DNA from 3 places in the Bacillus sp. LR--39 genome. Region 3 is predicted to be linked to each of the others. Evidence: riboswitches for the same ligand, from Rfam matches in the RefSeq annotation. Region 3 holds a riboswitch; each other region holds the start of a gene.
The links. Region 3 has a riboswitch for S-adenosylmethionine ahead of mtnW (2,3-diketo-5-methylthiopentyl-1-phosphate enolase). Riboswitches for the same ligand answer to the same signal wherever they lie in the genome.
Positions count from the first base shown of each region.

Region 1: another riboswitch for S-adenosylmethionine. It lies ahead of metK (methionine adenosyltransferase); the one in region 3 lies ahead of mtnW (2,3-diketo-5-methylthiopentyl-1-phosphate enolase).
Region 2: another riboswitch for S-adenosylmethionine. It lies ahead of ACWHAR_RS04855 (2-hydroxyacid dehydrogenase); the one in region 3 lies ahead of mtnW (2,3-diketo-5-methylthiopentyl-1-phosphate enolase).

Region 1 covers NZ_JBSIOT010000001.1:23,430-29,088, reverse strand. The annotation lists gene alaP (alanine permease AlaP) at 1-980, opposite strand, end outside; gene asnB (asparagine synthase (glutamine-hydrolyzing)) at 1,185-3,083, opposite strand; gene metK (methionine adenosyltransferase) at 3,227-4,429, opposite strand; SAM riboswitch class I at 4,599-4,738, opposite strand; gene pckA (phosphoenolpyruvate carboxykinase (ATP)) at 4,936-5,659, shown strand, end outside.
Region 2 covers NZ_JBSIOT010000001.1:906,556-912,214, forward strand. The annotation lists gene ACWHAR_RS04850 (molybdopterin oxidoreductase family protein) at 1-1,335, opposite strand, end outside; SAM riboswitch class I at 1,483-1,575, shown strand; gene ACWHAR_RS04855 (2-hydroxyacid dehydrogenase) at 1,697-2,713, shown strand; gene ACWHAR_RS04860 (FGGY-family carbohydrate kinase) at 2,706-4,172, shown strand; gene ACWHAR_RS04865 (RbtT/DalT/CsbX family MFS transporter) at 4,220-5,467, shown strand; gene ACWHAR_RS04870 (hypothetical protein) at 5,499-5,659, opposite strand, start outside.
Region 3 covers NZ_JBSIOT010000001.1:1,605,320-1,610,978, reverse strand. The annotation lists gene ACWHAR_RS07540 (carbon-nitrogen family hydrolase) at 1-330, opposite strand, end outside; gene ACWHAR_RS07535 (pyridoxal phosphate-dependent aminotransferase) at 422-1,618, shown strand; SAM riboswitch class I at 1,655-1,754, shown strand; gene mtnW (2,3-diketo-5-methylthiopentyl-1-phosphate enolase) at 1,836-3,050, shown strand; gene mtnX (2-hydroxy-3-keto-5-methylthiopentenyl-1-phosphate phosphatase) at 3,047-3,751, shown strand; gene ACWHAR_RS07520 (methylthioribulose 1-phosphate dehydratase) at 3,709-4,338, shown strand; gene ACWHAR_RS07515 (1,2-dihydroxy-3-keto-5-methylthiopentene dioxygenase) at 4,354-4,890, shown strand; gene ACWHAR_RS07510 (aspartyl-phosphate phosphatase Spo0E family protein) at 5,170-5,430, shown strand; gene ACWHAR_RS07505 (ATP-binding protein) at 5,641-5,659, opposite strand, start outside.

The DNA.
Region 1 (5,659 bases), 1.6 Mb from region 3:
GTGACCGTACCGTATGCTTTCGGGGCTTCATTTTGCTCCGCGAGATTAAACAGCATGCGCCCCGTGCTGAAGATCCCGCTGTTGCAGGAAGAAAGAGCCGCCGTCAAAACGACAAAATTAATGATTCCGGCCGCTGCGGGAATTCCGATTTTTTCAAATGTCAAAACAAACGGACTTCCGACTGAACCGATTTCCTGCCACGGATAAATTGACATAATGACAAACAAAGCTCCGACGTAAAAAATGAGAATGCGCCAAAAAACAGTATCTATGGCCCGCGCCAGTGATTTTTCCGGATTTTTGACCTCACCGGCTGTGACACCGATCAGCTCAATCCCGAGATAGGCAAACATGACCATTTGAAGCGACAGCAGCACCCCTTTAATCCCATTCGGGAAAAAGCCGCCGTGGCTCCATAAATTGCTGATTCCGAGTGCAACGCCTCCATTTCCGAAACCGAATACGATCATCACCAGACCGATCGCGATCATTGACAGAATCGCCAAGACTTTAATGAGCGCAAACCAGAATTCAAGCTCACCGTACGCTTTGACCGCCAGAAAGTTGACAGCCGTCATAATGACGAGTGCACAAAGCGCCCAGATCCATGACGGCACGTCAGGGAACCAGTAGCCCATATAAATGCCGACCGCGGTGATTTCCGCCATGCAGGTAACAACCCATAAAAACCAATAATTCCAGCCTGTTAAAAACCCGGCAAGCGGACCGAGATAATCTCTGGCATACCGGCTGAATGAGCCGGCTACAGGCTTTTGAATCGCCATTTCCCCTAATGCCCGCATAATAAAAAACATAATCAGTCCGCTGCAGGCGTAAGCGGCTAAAATCCCCGGCCCGGCAAGCTTTATGGCAGAAGCCGACCCGAGAAACAGCCCGACTCCTATCGCGGCGCCCAACGACATAAGCGAGATATGCCGCTCTTCCAAGCCGCGGTGAAGCGTTTTTTCTTTGTTTTGCATAACTCTCCCTCCCCCTGATTTTGACAAAGAAACAACAAACCGAGACGAAATAGCCAGAAAACACTTTCCGGAATCTACCCGATTAGTCCTATTATAACCTTTTTCTGAATATTGCGTAATACTTTGTCGAAAACAGAGCGGAATAGACGGTTTACAAAAGAACAATAGAAAAAAGGCTTTCGATAACATCGAAAGCCTTTTGGATTAAACGAAAATGACTTCTTTCGGCTGATGATTCAGCTCTTCCGGCACAAGTCTTTTTTCAACATTGATGCTGTGCCAGATCATGAAGATCAGCACGGTCCAGATTTTGCGGCTGTTGTCCGCTCTGTCGGCACAATGATCTTCCAGAAGCTGAAGGACATAATCCTTTTCAATATAAGCATCTGTTTCACTTTCACGAATGATGTTGCGAACCCATTCGTTCATTTCATTTTTCAGCCAGTGGCGGATCGGCACAGGGAAGCCGAGTTTTTTGCGGTTAAGCACATGATCAGGCACTACCCCTTCAGCAGCTTTGCGCAGAAGGTATTTCGTCGTGCCGTTTTTCGTTTTCAGTTCATCCGGAATTTTAGAAGCCACGTCAAACACGACTTTATCAAGGAACGGCACGCGCAGTTCCAATGAGTTGGCCATCGTCATTTTGTCAGCCTTTAACAGGATGTCGCCGCGCATCCACGTATGGATGTCAACATACTGCATTTTATTAATGTCGCTGTATGAACGGCTTTCCGTAAAGTACGGCTTCGTGACATCACGGTATGAAAGCTCTGGATTGTAATGTTTGAGCAGCTGTTTTTTCACGGGCTCTTCAAAAATCTTCGCATTACCGATATAACGCTCCTCAAGCGGTGTGCAGCCGCGGACTAAGAGGCTTTTCCCTCTCATTCCTTCAGGCATGACGGACGCCACATGAAGAAGCATTTTTTTCAGACCGGACGGAATGCGTTCAAACGGTTTAAGCGAAAGCGGTTCGCGGTAAATATTGTACCCGCCGAACAGCTCGTCCGCGCCTTCCCCGGATAACGCGACCGTTACATGTTTTTTCGCTTCTTTCGCGACAAAGTACAAAGGAATCGCCGCCGGATCTGCAAGCGGGTCATCAAAGTGCCAGACGATTTTCGGAAGCTCGTTCATATACTCCTCGGGAGAAATGACTTTGCTGATGTTTTCAATCCCGAGCGCGGCAGCCGTTTCCTTCGCTACGTCAACCTCACTGAAGCCCTGCTGCTCAAAACCGACGGAAAATGTTTTAAGGCTCGGGTGAAATTCTTTCGCAACTGAGACGATAAAAGAAGAGTCGATACCGCCGGATAGAAATGAACCGACAGGCACGTCACTTCTCATGTGAACTTTGACAGAGTCAAAGATTGCGTCTCTGACTTCTTTCACCAATTTATCTTCATCAGACTGAACAGGCTTAAAGTTCGCTTTGAAATATGTTTTAAACGCGATATCGCCTTCCGGACGGATCGTAAACTGGCTGCCCGGCTCGACTTTTTTCACTTCAGCGTCAAGCGTGCTCGGTTCAGGAACGAATTGGAAAGACATATATTGCTGTAAAGAAGCTGTATCGAGATCAATACCGTTTTGAGCGGCCATTAAACTCTTTCTCTCAGAGGCAAAATATACTTTGTCCCCGATCGTTGTGTAATACAGCGGTTTAATGCCGAACGGGTCTCTCGCGCCGTACATGACGCGGTCAGCTTTGTTCCAGATTAAAAACGCAAACATTCCGCGAAGCTTTGAAGCGGCTTCTTCTTTATAATGACGGTATGTCGCAAGGAGCACTTCGGTATCGGAATCTGTATTGAAAGTGTAGCCTTTCGCTTCAAGTTCTTCTCTCAATTCAATGTAGTTATAGATTTCGCCGTTAAAAATGATCCAATATTTTTCGTCTTCATATGATAAAGGCTGTCCGCCGTTTTCTACGTCAATAATACTGAGCCGTCTGAAGCCGAATCCGACGTGCTCGTCATGATAATACCCATCGCTGTCAGGACCGCGGTGAACGATCATTTGGTTCATTTGTTTGATTAGCTCTTCTTGATCTGCGGTTTGAGTTAATGGATGCTTATTAAAAACACCGACAAATCCACACATAGTATAGCCTCCATAAGTGTAATTTTCTAATTGGACCCCCTTTTTATAGACGCTTTGTTACGCCATTGGTTTCACGCTATGTAAAAAATAAGCATGGCAGCATCTACAAAAAGGGAAAGCCGCTTAAGTAAGCGGCTATAAAATTATTCTCCTAGTGCTTCTTTGCGAAGCGCATCCGCCTTGTCAGTACGCTCCCAAGGAAGATCCACATCATGACGTCCGAAGTGGCCGTAAGCAGCTGTCTGCTTATAGATCGGGCGGCGCAGATCAAGCATTTTAATAATGCCGGCAGGTCTCAGGTCGAAGTTATTCCGTACGACTTCGATCAGTTTTTCTTCAGAAGCTTTTCCTGTATCAAATGTATTGATGGAAATAGAAACAGGCTGTGCCACGCCGATTGCGTATGCAAGCTGCACTTCACAAGAATCAGCAAGACCTGCTGCCACGATGTTTTTCGCTACGTATCTCGCAGCGTATGCCGCAGAACGGTCTACCTTCGTCGCATCCTTACCGGAGAATGCACCGCCGCCGTGGCGTGCATATCCGCCGTATGTGTCAACGATGATTTTACGGCCGGTAAGACCCGCATCACCTTGAGGTCCGCCGATTACGAAACGTCCCGTAGGGTTGATGAAGTATTTTGTCTCTTCATCGATCAGTTCCTCAGGCACGACTGGGTTAATGACATGCTCTTTCAGATTGCGCTGAATCTGCTCAAGCGTAATTTCCGGGTGGTGCTGAGTTGAAATGACGATCGCGTCGATGCGGACCGGCTTGTTGTTTTCATCATATTCAACGGTAACTTGCGTTTTGCCGTCAGGGCGAAGGTACGGAAGAATGTCTTCTTTGCGGACTTCGCTCAAACGGCGGGCTAATTTATGCGCCAAAGAGATCGGAAGCGGCATAAGCTCTTTCGTTTCGTTACACGCATAACCGAACATCAGGCCTTGGTCTCCCGCTCCGATTGCTTCGATTTCAGCATCGCTCATTGTGCCTTCACGCGCTTCAAGAGCCTGATCGACACCCATTGCGATATCCGCAGACTGTTCATCAATTGATGTTAAAACAGCGCAAGTCTCCGCATCAAATCCATATTTGGCGCGTGTGTAGCCGATTTCTTTAATCGTTTCACGGACTGTTTTCGGAATGTCAACGTATGTTGATGTAGTAATCTCTCCGCTTACCAGCACAAGTCCTGTCGTTACAGATGTTTCGCAGGCCACGCGCGCGTTCGGGTCATTTTTTAAAATCTCATCTAAGATACTGTCAGAAATTTGGTCACAGATTTTGTCCGGATGACCCTCAGTAACAGATTCAGATGTAAATAGTCGACGGTTTTTACTCATTCACTTTTCCTCCTGAAAAAAGATCTTTTACAAGACCTTCTCATATGATACGGAACTCGCTCCCTCTTAATACAATGTCATACTATATCAGAGAATGTTAATTGGCATATTTTATGAAATAAAAAAACCTTTTCCACTCGAGGAAAGGGTTTGGTCTGTGTGCCTTTCACTCTTATCGCTCAAGGAAAATATTAAACCTTGCATCAGGTTAGCACCTTGGTTTCCCACAGTGTTTTCACCTGCTTTTTTACAGAGAAACCGGTTGCTGGGCTTCATCGGGCCTGTCCCTCCGCCAGCTCGGGATAAGAGTATCCGCTCAATGAAATATCTTATCGTAAAAGGGCGGAAAGTGTCAATATGAATTAAAGCGATTACGCGCCTTTATTTCGGGAAGCAATGGAAAAACACAAACAAAAAACCTCAAATAGTATAGACTATTTTCAGATATATGTTATACTAATTCCACATTCAGCGAAATACAAATAAACCGGCAAAGGAAGGTTTTTATGAAATTAGTTGATTTAACCGCAGATCTTCAAGCATTACTTGCAAGTCCGAATGTGCATCATAATTTATCGGCTCCAAAACTTACCGAAAAAGTGATCAGCCGAAATGAAGGAACGCTGACATCAACGGGCGCCGTACGCGCCACCACCGGCGCATATACAGGCCGGTCACCTAAAGATAAATTTATCGTACGTGAACAAAGCACAGAAAATCAAATTGATTGGGGCGCGGTGAATCAGCCCATTTCTGAAGAGGCGTTTGAAAAGCTGTACGCCAAAGTCGTCAGCTACTTAAAACAGCGGGATGAACTGTTTGTTTTTGAAGGATTCGCGGGAGCGGATGAAAAATACAGACTGCCGATTACGGTCGTAAATGAATTTGCGTGGCACAATTTATTCGCGCGCCAGCTGTTTATCAGACCGGAGACGGATGAAAGAGATCCGCAAGCGCAGCCTTTCACCATTCTCTCGGCTCCGCATTTTAAAGCAGATCCGGAGACGGACGGCACGCATTCGGAAACGTTTATCATTGTCTCTTTCGAAAAACGCGTCATTTTAATCGGCGGCACCGAATACGCCGGAGAAATGAAAAAATCAATATTCTCCATTATGAACTTCCTGCTTCCGCAGCAGGATATACTGCCGATGCATTGCTCAGCCAACGTCGGTGAAAAAGGCGATGTCGCCCTGTTTTTCGGCCTTTCCGGCACAGGGAAAACGACGC
Region 2 (5,659 bases), 700 kb from region 3:
ATGCCAGTAAGACGTGTAAAAATCCGTGTTTTCAAAAGCGGATGCAGCAGGGAGCACGATATCCGCATATTTGGCGGTTTCCGTTAAAAACAGATCGTGAACGACTGTAAATAAATCCTCACGCAGCAGGCCTTTTCTGACTTTATTCGCTTCCGGCGCAACCACTGCGGGATTCGTACCGTAAATAAACAGGGAGCGCACGGGCGGTTTTGTTTCTAACAGAACGCTTCCGAGCCTGTTCATATTAAATGATCGTGGCTTTTTGCCGTAAAGCAGATCAGGCCGCTGGAGCGCTTGTCTGTTATAGTTTAATACCGCGCTGTTGTGCTTGATTGCGCCTCCACCGGTGTTGAGCCACTGTCCTGTAACAGCCGGTAGACAGGCAACTGTGCGGACGATCATTCCGCCATTGTCATGGTGCTGAATGCCGTTTCCGATCCTGATAAGGGAAGGGGAGGTTTCCCCGTACATTCTCGCAAGGCGTCTGATATCGTCGGCTTTAACGCCTGTAATAGCAGAAACTGTTTCCGGATCATAGTGTTGAACATGCGCTTTTAATTCGTCACTGCCTTCGGTGTATTCTGTGAGAAATGCTTCATCGTGAAGGTTTTCGTCGAATAAGACATGCATGATACCGAGGGCGAGTGCGGCATCTGTGCCGGGCCGAATGGGAATAAACCAATCGGCAAGCCGGCCGGTTTGGTTCTTATGTACATCGATAACGACAATTTTAGCCCCTTTTTTCCGGGCTTTTTGAGCAATCATGACTTGGTGCATATTCGTGCTGACGGCATTGATCCCCCAAAAAATAAAGAGCTTTGCATGTATGGTCTCCTCCGGATCAGTACCCGCTCCTTCACCCATTGTATAGTTATAGCCTTCAGATCCGGCTTTGCTGCAAATCGTCCGTTCGAGATGACTCGCTCCGAGACGATGGAAAAAACGGCGGTCCATTCCCTCTGCCGCCAGTTTTCCCATGTTGCCGTAAAAGCTGTACGGAAGAATGCTTTCCGCTCCTTCTTCGGCAATAAGCTCTTTCCAGCGCGCACTGATCGTATTGAACGCTTCCTCCCAGGAAATAGGCGCAAACGCGGCTTCACCTTTTTTACCGATCCGTTTTAACGGAACGGTTAAGCGCTTCTCATCATAAATACGCTCAGCCATGTGTCTGACTTTGTTGCAAATATTCCCTGATGTGACCGGGTGATCGGGGTCTCCCTGAATGTTAACGATTTTTCCGTCTTTTTTTGTCACAAGCAAGCCGCATTGATCGGGACAGTCTAGTGAGCATACCGACTTAAAGACCCCGTTCGGCTGTGTTGCAGCAGAATTCATAGCCCATTTCTCCTCTTTGTTTATATTGTAAGCATTATAACATTTCAAAATCGAACGTCAATTCAGAAAAAAAGTGTTGACATCACGGAAAGACTTTTCTATGATGAGTTTATTCTTTTAAACAGCCTGACAATTTCATCATTTTATTTTCTATCCAGAGAGGTGGAGGGACTGGCCCTATGAAACCTCGGCAACATTTATTGTGCCAATTCCAGCAAGCGCATGCTTGAAAGATAGGAAAGAATGATCTATACATATTTGTGCGCTTCAAGCGCATAAAGACGGTATATGAATCTCTTTCCTTCTTTGGGGAAAGAGATTTTTTTATGAAAAAATTTATGTGAAAAGGATGTTTTGCACCATGACGGTTTTAATTACCTCGCCATATCACGACGAGGGGCTGAAGGAGCTGACTGAGCTGTTCGGCCGGACTGTGCACCGGCCGTGGAAGAAGAACGGCCGGGCCTATCGGGAAGATGAATTAATCCGAATGATTCAAGAGACAAACGCGTCGGGGCTTATTACTGAACTTGATGAGGTGTCTGAGCGTGTTATTGACATATTGCCCGATTCCGCTTTTATCGGTGTCTGCAGAGGAACGCCGTCTAATGTGAATATTGCGGCGGCGACTAAAAGAAAAATCCCCGTTTTCTTTACACCGGCCCGCAATGCCCAGGCTGTTGCTGAAATGTTTATCGGAAATGTGATTTCATTTTTACGTCATACGTATTCTTCCCTTCAGTGGCTGAAGGACGGGAAGTGGAATGGTGAATATTTGCAGGCTTACGTCAAATTCAGAGGAAATGAGCTGACGGGGAAAACAGTCGGCCTTATCGGTTTCGGAGCTGTCGGACAGAGAATCGCCCGGCTATTGGCCGCTTTTGACTGCAAGGTGCTTTACTATGACCCATTTGTCCGTCATGAAAACCGGGAGTATGAAAAAACGACGATTGAACGGGTATTTTCTGAAAGTGATATTGTTTCCGTTCACTTGCCGCGCACAGAAGAAACCATCGGCCTTATCGGCGCCCGGCACTTTCAATTGATGAAACAGGAAGCTGTTTTTGTCAATACGTCAAGAGCGGCGGTTACAGACAGGGAAGAGCTGCTGCGGGTGCTGAAAGAACGGCGGATTAAGGGAGCGATCCTTGACGTGTTTTATCACGAACCGCCTGAATCTTCTGATTATGAATTGATCTCTTTGCCGAATGTGTTAGCGACTCCCCATTTAGCGGGCGCAACATTTGAAGTGGAAGATCATCATGTGAAGATTTTAAATGAAGCGCTTTTCAAATGGAAACAAGATCAAACCTGCTCAATACGTGAACTTTATAACAAAAGAGAACTTGAACCGGAAGGAGGAGGCTGTAATGGATGAACAAAAAGGCTACCTTGTATTTGACATCGGGACGGGGAATGCGCGAGTCGCGGTCGTGACTGCCGGCGGCGATGTGACCGCGCTTGAAAGGGAAGACATTGAATATGTGACGGATCCGCTTTATCCGGACGGACGATATTTCTCACCGGAAGAGTTATGGAAGCAAATCAGCGCTATGGCAAGGAAGGTTATTGGCAAAAGCCCTCATATTACATTAATCGGAATCACCTCAACAAGCCAGAGGCAGGGAATTGTTCTGATCAATAAAGATAAAAAGGCATTTCTCGGTCTGCCCAACATTGATAACAGAGGGCGTGAATGGGAAGACGGGATTGAGGCAAAAGAAGAAGTGCATCAGCAAACCGGACGTCTTCCGAGCGCTTTATTTTCCGCCATGAAACTTGTCGGATTAAAAGCTAGACAGCCGTCTTTATGGAAAGAAGTGAAGTACATCACAAGCATCAGTGACTGGGTGACATTTGAGCTGAGCGGTATTTTAAGCTATGAACCGTCACAGGCTGCTGAAACACTGCTGTTTGACGTAAGGAAAAAGGCGTGGTCAGAGACATTATGCAACATCTTCGGTGTGCCTTCTGCCATTCTTCCTTCACTCGTCCGATCTGGGACGGTTGTCGGAATGTTAACGTTTAAGAAAACGGCGGTTCTCGGTCTTTCTGAAAGAGTGCCTGTGATTGCAGGCGGGGGAGACACACAGCTTGCCATCAAAAGTGCAGATGCAAAGCCGGGAGATATCGTCATCGTATCCGGCACGACGACGCCGATTATAAAGATAACAGCTGAGACCGGAACCGAAAGATTAGAGAATGCATGGCTGAATTGCCATACAGAAGAAGGTCAATGGCTTCTTGAAACGAATCCGGGTGTAACAGGACTCAATTATCAAAAATTAAAATCCATTTTTTATCCGAATGAATCCTACGGCGTCATGGAACGGGAAATCGCAAGTCTGCCGAAACATGATCATGCTTGTATTTCTGCGTTAGGCTCCTATTTATCGCCAGAGAAAAACGCACTGGCAAAAGGCGGATTTATTTTTGACGCCCCGCTGTCCCAAAACTTAAGCAGAGCCCATTTTGTCAAAGCCGCACTGCTGGAAATCGCTTTTTCAATCAAATGGAACTATGAGGCGTTAACAGAGGTGGCTTCCTTTTCAAAAGATTATGTGAAGGTGTGCGGCGGCGGTTTCCAAAGTGATGCTTTGACACAGTTTCTTGCTAACCTTCTCCAAAAGAAAATTTATAAGAGAGAGGGGTTCAGCCAGGCATCCGCAATGGGAGCGGCGATGATTTGCAACGAAGCTCTCGGTGTGAAAGCAGAGCTTTCGAGCCGCACAAAGGTAATTGAGCCGGAAGCGGATCAGACGGATCTCTTCCTATATGAAGAATGGAAATATACGCAAAAGTTATTTACTCGTTTTCAGCCGGCGGTGAAAGCCTGACTTGGGGATGAGATGACAACATGAAAGTTTGCTGAGGAGGAACAAAAATGCTTAATAAAATAGGAATTCCGAAACAGCTCGCCTGGGGATTTTTGGGAGTCGTGCTGTTTATGATGGGGGATGGCCTTGAACAAGGCTGGCTCAGCCCGTTTTTAGTTGAAAACGGCTTGACGGTACAGCAATCAGCATCCCTGTTTACGGTTTACGGTATTTCTCTCGCTGTGGCGTCTTGGTTTTCAGGGGTCTGCCTCGAAGCCTTCGGCGCAAAGCGGACGATGTTTATGGGGCTGTTGTTTTACGTTATCGGAACAGCCGCGTTTATCGCATACGGATTTGAAAATCTTAATTTGCCGGTGATGTATGTCACGTATTTTATTAAAGGGCTGGGTTATCCGCTGTTTGCCTATTCATTTTTGACATGGGTGATTTACCGGTCGCCGAAAAACAGGCTCAGTACGGCAGTCGGCTGGTTCTGGATTGCATATTGCTGCGGGATGTTTGTATTCGGTGCTTGGTATTCAAGCTGGGCCATCAAATCCTTCGGCTATTTGAATACACTGTGGAGTTCAATTTTCTGGGTCTGCCTCGGCGCGTTTTTTGCTTTGATTTTAAATAGGGACCGCTTTGAAAAGAAAAAGGCAGATAAGCGGGAAAAGGCGCAGGAATTAATGAAGGGAATCACCATCCTTGCTGAAAATCCGCGCGTGCTCTCTGGGGGGATCATTCGGATCATTAACAGCATTGGTACATACGGATTTCCGGTATTTCTTCCGATGCATATGGCGCAGCACGGCATTTCTACAAATGTATGGCTTCAAATTTGGGGAACGATCTTTCTCGGAAATATCGTCTTTAACTTAATCTTCGGCGCAGTCGGTGATGCCTTCGGCTGGAAAAAGACTGTCATGTGGTTCGGAGGAGTAGGCTGCGGCATTTTTACTCTTTTATTATATTATGCTCCTGTTGTATCACATGGGAACTTGCTTTTCGTCAGCATTGTCGGTTTTATATGGGGAGGGCTCCTCGCCGGGTTCGTTCCGATCGGGGCTATCGTGCCGACGGCGGCCGGCAGCGATAAAGGTGCTGCCATGTCTGTGTTAAATCTGGCTGCGGGCCTGTCGGCATTTGTCGGCCCCGCGCTTGCCTGGGCGTTCATCGGGCTTGTCGGCGCACAAGGCGTTGTATGGATTTTCGCAGCGCTCTATTTCGTAAGTGCAATCTTGACAAATCAAATCAAAATGCCTGAAGAGAAAACGGCAAAACACAATAAAGCATTGCCTGAATACGCTTCTTAACAGCAGCGCCCCGAAAACTCGGGGCGTTTTTTTACAGCTGCTGAAGAAACCCGGCAAAGCGCTGAATTTGTTCACGTAACGATTGTTTGTTTTTGTGAAATTGTTTGAAACGATGTCCGTTTGCTCCGGACGGATGCGGGAAACCTTCCAGAATGACCGCATGACTCATTCTGCCGTTCTTCTTCAGCATGC
Region 3 (5,659 bases):
CTGATACCGCTTCACGATCTGTCCGCTGTTATCGGCGATGTACATGGTGTTATAGACATTTTCGCCTTCTTTAACCGCAAAAGATCCGGCAACGAGGTGTACGTTGTATGTTTTTGCCGTTTCTTTAAGCCATTGTTCCGAAACTTTGCCGTTTTCATCCGCCAGCTGGTCTAGCCGTGTGAGATCATAGCCGGTCGTCCACAACTCAGGAAGCACGATTACATCCGCATGGCGGCTTTCTTGCTTAATCAAAGATTCTGCTTTTTTAAAGTTTTCTGAAGGATTTCCGTATGAAATATCAAATTGCAAACAGGAAACGGTCCATTTCATTTTTTAACACCTCAAGTTTCTCTTTACTTTTTTTATTTAACCATATATGATGATGGACTATCATTTCAAGACATTTTTAGAAGGTGAAAATATGAACTTTGAAATCTCAGATGTACTCAAACAGCTGCCGGAACAATTTTTCGCATCATTGGTGCAAAAAGTGAATCAAAAGCTGAAAGAAGGCAGAGATGTCATCAATTTAGGGCAGGGAAACCCTGATCAGCCGACGCCTCAGCATATCGTTGAAGAAATGAAGCGCGCCGTCGAAAGGCCGGAAAATCATAAATACTCATCATTCCGGGGCGCTTACAGCTTCAAAAAAGCAGCCGCTGCATTTTATGAAAGGGAGTACGGGGTCACGCTTGATCCGGAAACGGAAGTCGCCGTGCTGTTCGGAGGCAAGGCGGGACTTGTTGAGCTTCCGCAATGTCTTTTAAACCCGGGAGATACCATTCTGGTGCCTGATCCCGGATATCCTGATTACTGGTCAGGCGTCGCCCTTGCGAAAGCGAAAATGGAAATGATGCCGCTGACAGAAGAAAGAGGGTTTCTCCCTGATTACAGCGTAATTCCTGAAAAGGTGCGGAGCGAGGCGAAGCTGCTGTATCTCAATTATCCGAATAATCCGACCGGCGCTGTGGCAACAGAGGCGTTTTTCGAGGAGACGGTCGGTTTTGCGGAACAAAACGGCATTTGTGTCGTTCATGATTTCGCGTACGGAGCCGTCGGCTTTGACGGGCATAAACCGCTGAGCTTTTTGCAGACCGAAGGCGCAAAAGAGACGGGAATCGAAATCTATACCTTGTCCAAAACGTATAATATGGCGGGCTGGCGGGTCGGATTTGCCGTCGGAAACGCTTCTGTCATCGAAGCGATCAACCTTTATCAGGATCATATGTTTGTCAGCCTGTTTCCCGCGGCGCAGCAGGCGGCGGCAGCCGCTCTTTTAGCGGATCAGGCATGCGTCGCAGCGCAAAATGACAGATATGAATCGAGACGTAATGCATGGATTGAAGCCTGCCGCGATATCGGCTGGGATGTGACGGCTCCGGCGGGCTCCTTTTTTGCATGGCTCCCTGTGCCTGACGGTTATACGTCACAGTCGTTTTCAGACCTGCTGCTCGAGAAAGCGGATGTCGCGGTCGCTGCGGGAAACGGGTTCGGAAAATGGGGGGAAGGCTATATAAGAGTCGGTCTTCTGACAAGTGAAGAAAGACTTAAAGAAGCTGCGGAACGGATCGGGAAACTGAATCTTTTCACCCGAAAAAGCATTGACATATCAGGATAACAATGCGATAATTCAAAATACTTTATAAAATCATTATTCTTATCAAGAGCAGGCAGAGGGACGAGCCCGATGAAGCCCGGCAACCGACTGATAAAGCACGGTGCTAATTCTTGCAGCAGGAGCTGAGAGATAAGATTCGGACATAACACGAAGCCTCTTTCTGCTCATACGGAAGAGGTTTTTTTATGTTTTGCGAAAGAAAGAGAGGCGTTCACGCATGAGCGAAGTATTGGCAACATATCTTCTGACAGACACAACGGACAGTGAAAAGCGGGCGGAACAGATTGCGGCGGGGCTGACGGTAGGCTCCTGGACTGAACTGCCCCTGGTGAAGCAGGAACAGCTCAGAAAACATAAAGGGCGGGTCGTAAAAGTTGAGGAGAAAGAAGGAACCTCAGAAAACGAAACACAATCCGTCATCACCATCGCCTATCCCGAGGCGAACTTTTCAAGAGATATCCCGGCCGTCCTGACGACGGTATTCGGAAAGCTGTCACTGGACGGAAAAATAAAATTGACTGATCTTGAATTTTCCGAAGGGTTTAAACGCTCCCTTCCCGGGCCGAAATTCGGTATATACGGCATCCGCAAACTGCTGGGCGAATTTGAAAGACCGCTTCTGATGAGCATATTTAAAGGCGTGATCGGACGGGATCTCGCCGACATTAAAGATCAGCTCAGACAGCAGGCGCTCGGCGGCGTGGATCTGATTAAAGATGACGAAATTTTCTTTGAAAATGAACTGGCTCCGTTTGAAACCCGCATTATCGAAGGAAAACAAGTCCTGAAGGAAACCCGGGAGGAGACGGGGCATAAAACGCTGTATGCCGTAAACCTTACGGGAAGGACCGCTGAATTGCGGGATAAAGCGAGGCGCGCGGCAGAACTCGGGGCGGACGCGCTTTTATTGAATGTGTTCGCTTACGGTTTAGATGTGATGCAGAGCCTTGCTGAAGACAGGGAAATCCCGCTTCCGATCATGGCGCATCCGGCAGTCAGCGGCGCGTTCACATCATCTCCCGTTTACGGCTTGTCGCATGCGCTTTTGCTCGGCAAGCTGAACCGCTATTGCGGCGCTGATTTCAGTTTATTTCCGTCACCTTACGGATCCGTTGCTCTTCCGAAGGAGTCCGCACTTGCAATCCATGATGAATGTGTAAAAGACGATGTCTTTCATCCGTCGTTTGCCGTCCCGTCAGCAGGCATTCACCCCGGTATGGTGCCATTATTGATGCGCGATTTCGGCATCGATTACATCATCAATGCCGGCGGAGGCATTCACGGCCATCCGAAAGGAGCCGAGGGCGGCGGAAAAGCGTTCCGCGCCGTCATTGATGCGGTGCTTGAAGCACAGCCGATTGAAGAAAAAGCCGCGTCGTGCAAAGATCTTCAGCTCGCGTTAGACAAATGGGGAAGGGTGGAAGCCGTATGACCCGCACACCGCTGATTATTTGTGATTTCGACGGAACGGTCACCATGAACGACAACATTGTCAGCATGATGAAAGAATTCGCGCCTCCTGAGTGGCTTGAAATAAAAGACGGTGTTCTGTCTAAAAGCATATCAATCCAAGAAGGAGTCGGACGGATGTTCGGACTGCTGCCGAGCAGCTTAAAAGAAGAACTGACCGGTTTTATCCTGAAGGATGCGAAAATACGGGACGGCTTTTTGGATTTTGTCTCGTTTGTCCGGTCAAACGGCCTCCCGTTTTATATCGTAAGCGGGGGAATGGACTTTTTTGTGCATCCGCTTTTGGAAGGGATCGTAGAAAAGGAGCGGATTTTCTGCAATCATGCATCCTTTGACAATGAATATATTCATATAGACTGGCCGCACGCCTGTGACGGAGAATGTACCAATCAATGCGGCTGCTGCAAACCGTCAGTCATCCGTAAGCTATCCGATCAGCAGAAATTTCTCGTTATGATCGGTGATTCGGTCACGGATGTCGAGGCTGCAAAGTTATCGGATATGTGCTTTGCGAGAGATTATCTTTTGACTGAATGCAAAGAACTCGGCCTCCGGCATCTGCCTTTTCAAGATTTTCATGAGGTGAAAACAGGCATTGAAAACATCGGGGAGGTGCAGGCATGGCTGCAAAAGAAGAACGCTGGCGCGAACTTGCCGAGGTAAAACGCGAACTGGCCGAAAGAGACTGGTTCCCGGCAACGAGCGGGAATCTTTCCATCAAAGTATCCGACGGGCCGCTGACTTTTCTCGTTACGGCGAGCGGAAAAGACAAACGAAAAGAAACAGACGAAGATTTTCTCTTAATCGATAAGAACGGGAAGCCCGCTGAGACCGGCCATTCTTTAAAACCCTCAGCGGAAACGCTTCTCCATACTTACTTATACCAAAAGACAGACGCCGGCTGCTGTCTGCATGTCCATACCGTCAATAATAATGTCATCTCAGAGCTTTACGGGGATGAAAAACAAATCACTTTTCAGGGGCAGGAGATGATTAAGGCGCTCGGATTATGGGAGGAAAACGCGTCCGTGACCGTTCCGATCATTGACAATCCGGCGCACATCCCGGCATTGGCCGAAAACTTCGCACACCATGCGGACGCCGGCGCAGGCGCGGTGTTAATCCGCAATCACGGCATTACGGCATGGGGGCGGACCGCATTTGAAGCGAAAAGGGTGCTGGAAGCCTATGAATTTTTATTCAGCTGTCACCTCAAGCTTCTGTCACTTCGTCCGCAGCTGGTAAAATAAAAGGAGGAATAGAAAATGGCGACCATCAGAATTCATGACGAAAAGAATACGCTCATTGAAAAACAGGAAGAAGTAGCGCGCTTCTTAGACGAACAAGAGGTGATCTATGAGCAGTGGAACATTGAAAAACTTCCGTCTGGGCTTTCGGAAAAATTCGATCTAACCGAAGATGAAAAAGAACGGATTCTCGCGGCGTTTGACACGGAGATTCAGGACATTTCAGCCCGGCGCGGATATCAGTCTCAGGATGTCATTTCTTTATCAGATACCACGCCGAATCTTGATGAATTATTAAAAAATTTCCAAAGAGAACATCACCACACGGATGATGAAGTCCGCTTTATCGTCAGCGGACACGGCATCTTCGTCATTCAAGGCAAAGACGGCACATTTTTCGACGTTCGTTTAAATCCGGGAGATTTGATTTCAGTTCCGGAGAACATCCGCCACTACTTTACGCTTCAGGAAGACCGCCGGGTCGTCGCAATCCGAATCTTCGTGACGACTGAGGGCTGGGTGCCGATTTACGAGAATGAAAGTGTGCAAAACTGATAGACGTCCGAACCTCTCATGCCCCCGCCGGCATGAGAGGTTTTTTATTGTAATGTAAAGTCAGCTGTGGCTGTTTTTTAAATCTTGAATATGCCGCATTCTGTTTATATCATTACCCGAATGGGTATTATTCTCGTATTCATGCAAAGATTCCAATACGAAATGAAAAAATAAGTTATTTAGTAAAAAAATGTTTACAAATAAAGTATAATCTGTAATAATGCTCAATAACCCAATCAAACTTGTTTCCTATTCTTTTAGCGGTGAGGGGTGAAGTGAATGGGCAGTTATTCTGAACAAGAAAAATTGCTTGTATCTATTGATAAAAAAAGAAAAATGATGATAGATGCGGCTAACAGGCAAGGGTTTACAGGATATGACACGATCAGGCACAGCCAGGAACTGGACTGTCTGATGAATGCGTATCAGCAGCTGGTAAACCGTGATCGCACACATCACCAAGGAATACAGGGCCTTGTGAAGAAAATAGGCTTGTTCTCCCGCGGTGACGTCATGCCTGCATATGAAGCAAACAAATGATTGATGATAAAACAGATAACGAAGACTGAATGCGCTTCCTGATCAAGCGCCGCATCCGAAAGATGACCGCGTACAGTCAGCACATTTTTCCGCTGGCACGGCTCACGAAGCGCCTCGTACTATCTGCCGGCCATGATGCCGTTCCTCTGGTATATCCTCTTACACATATTCTTCTTTAAATGAAAAACACCCCGATCCAGGGTGTTTTTTTCATCGAGAAGCGGCAGGG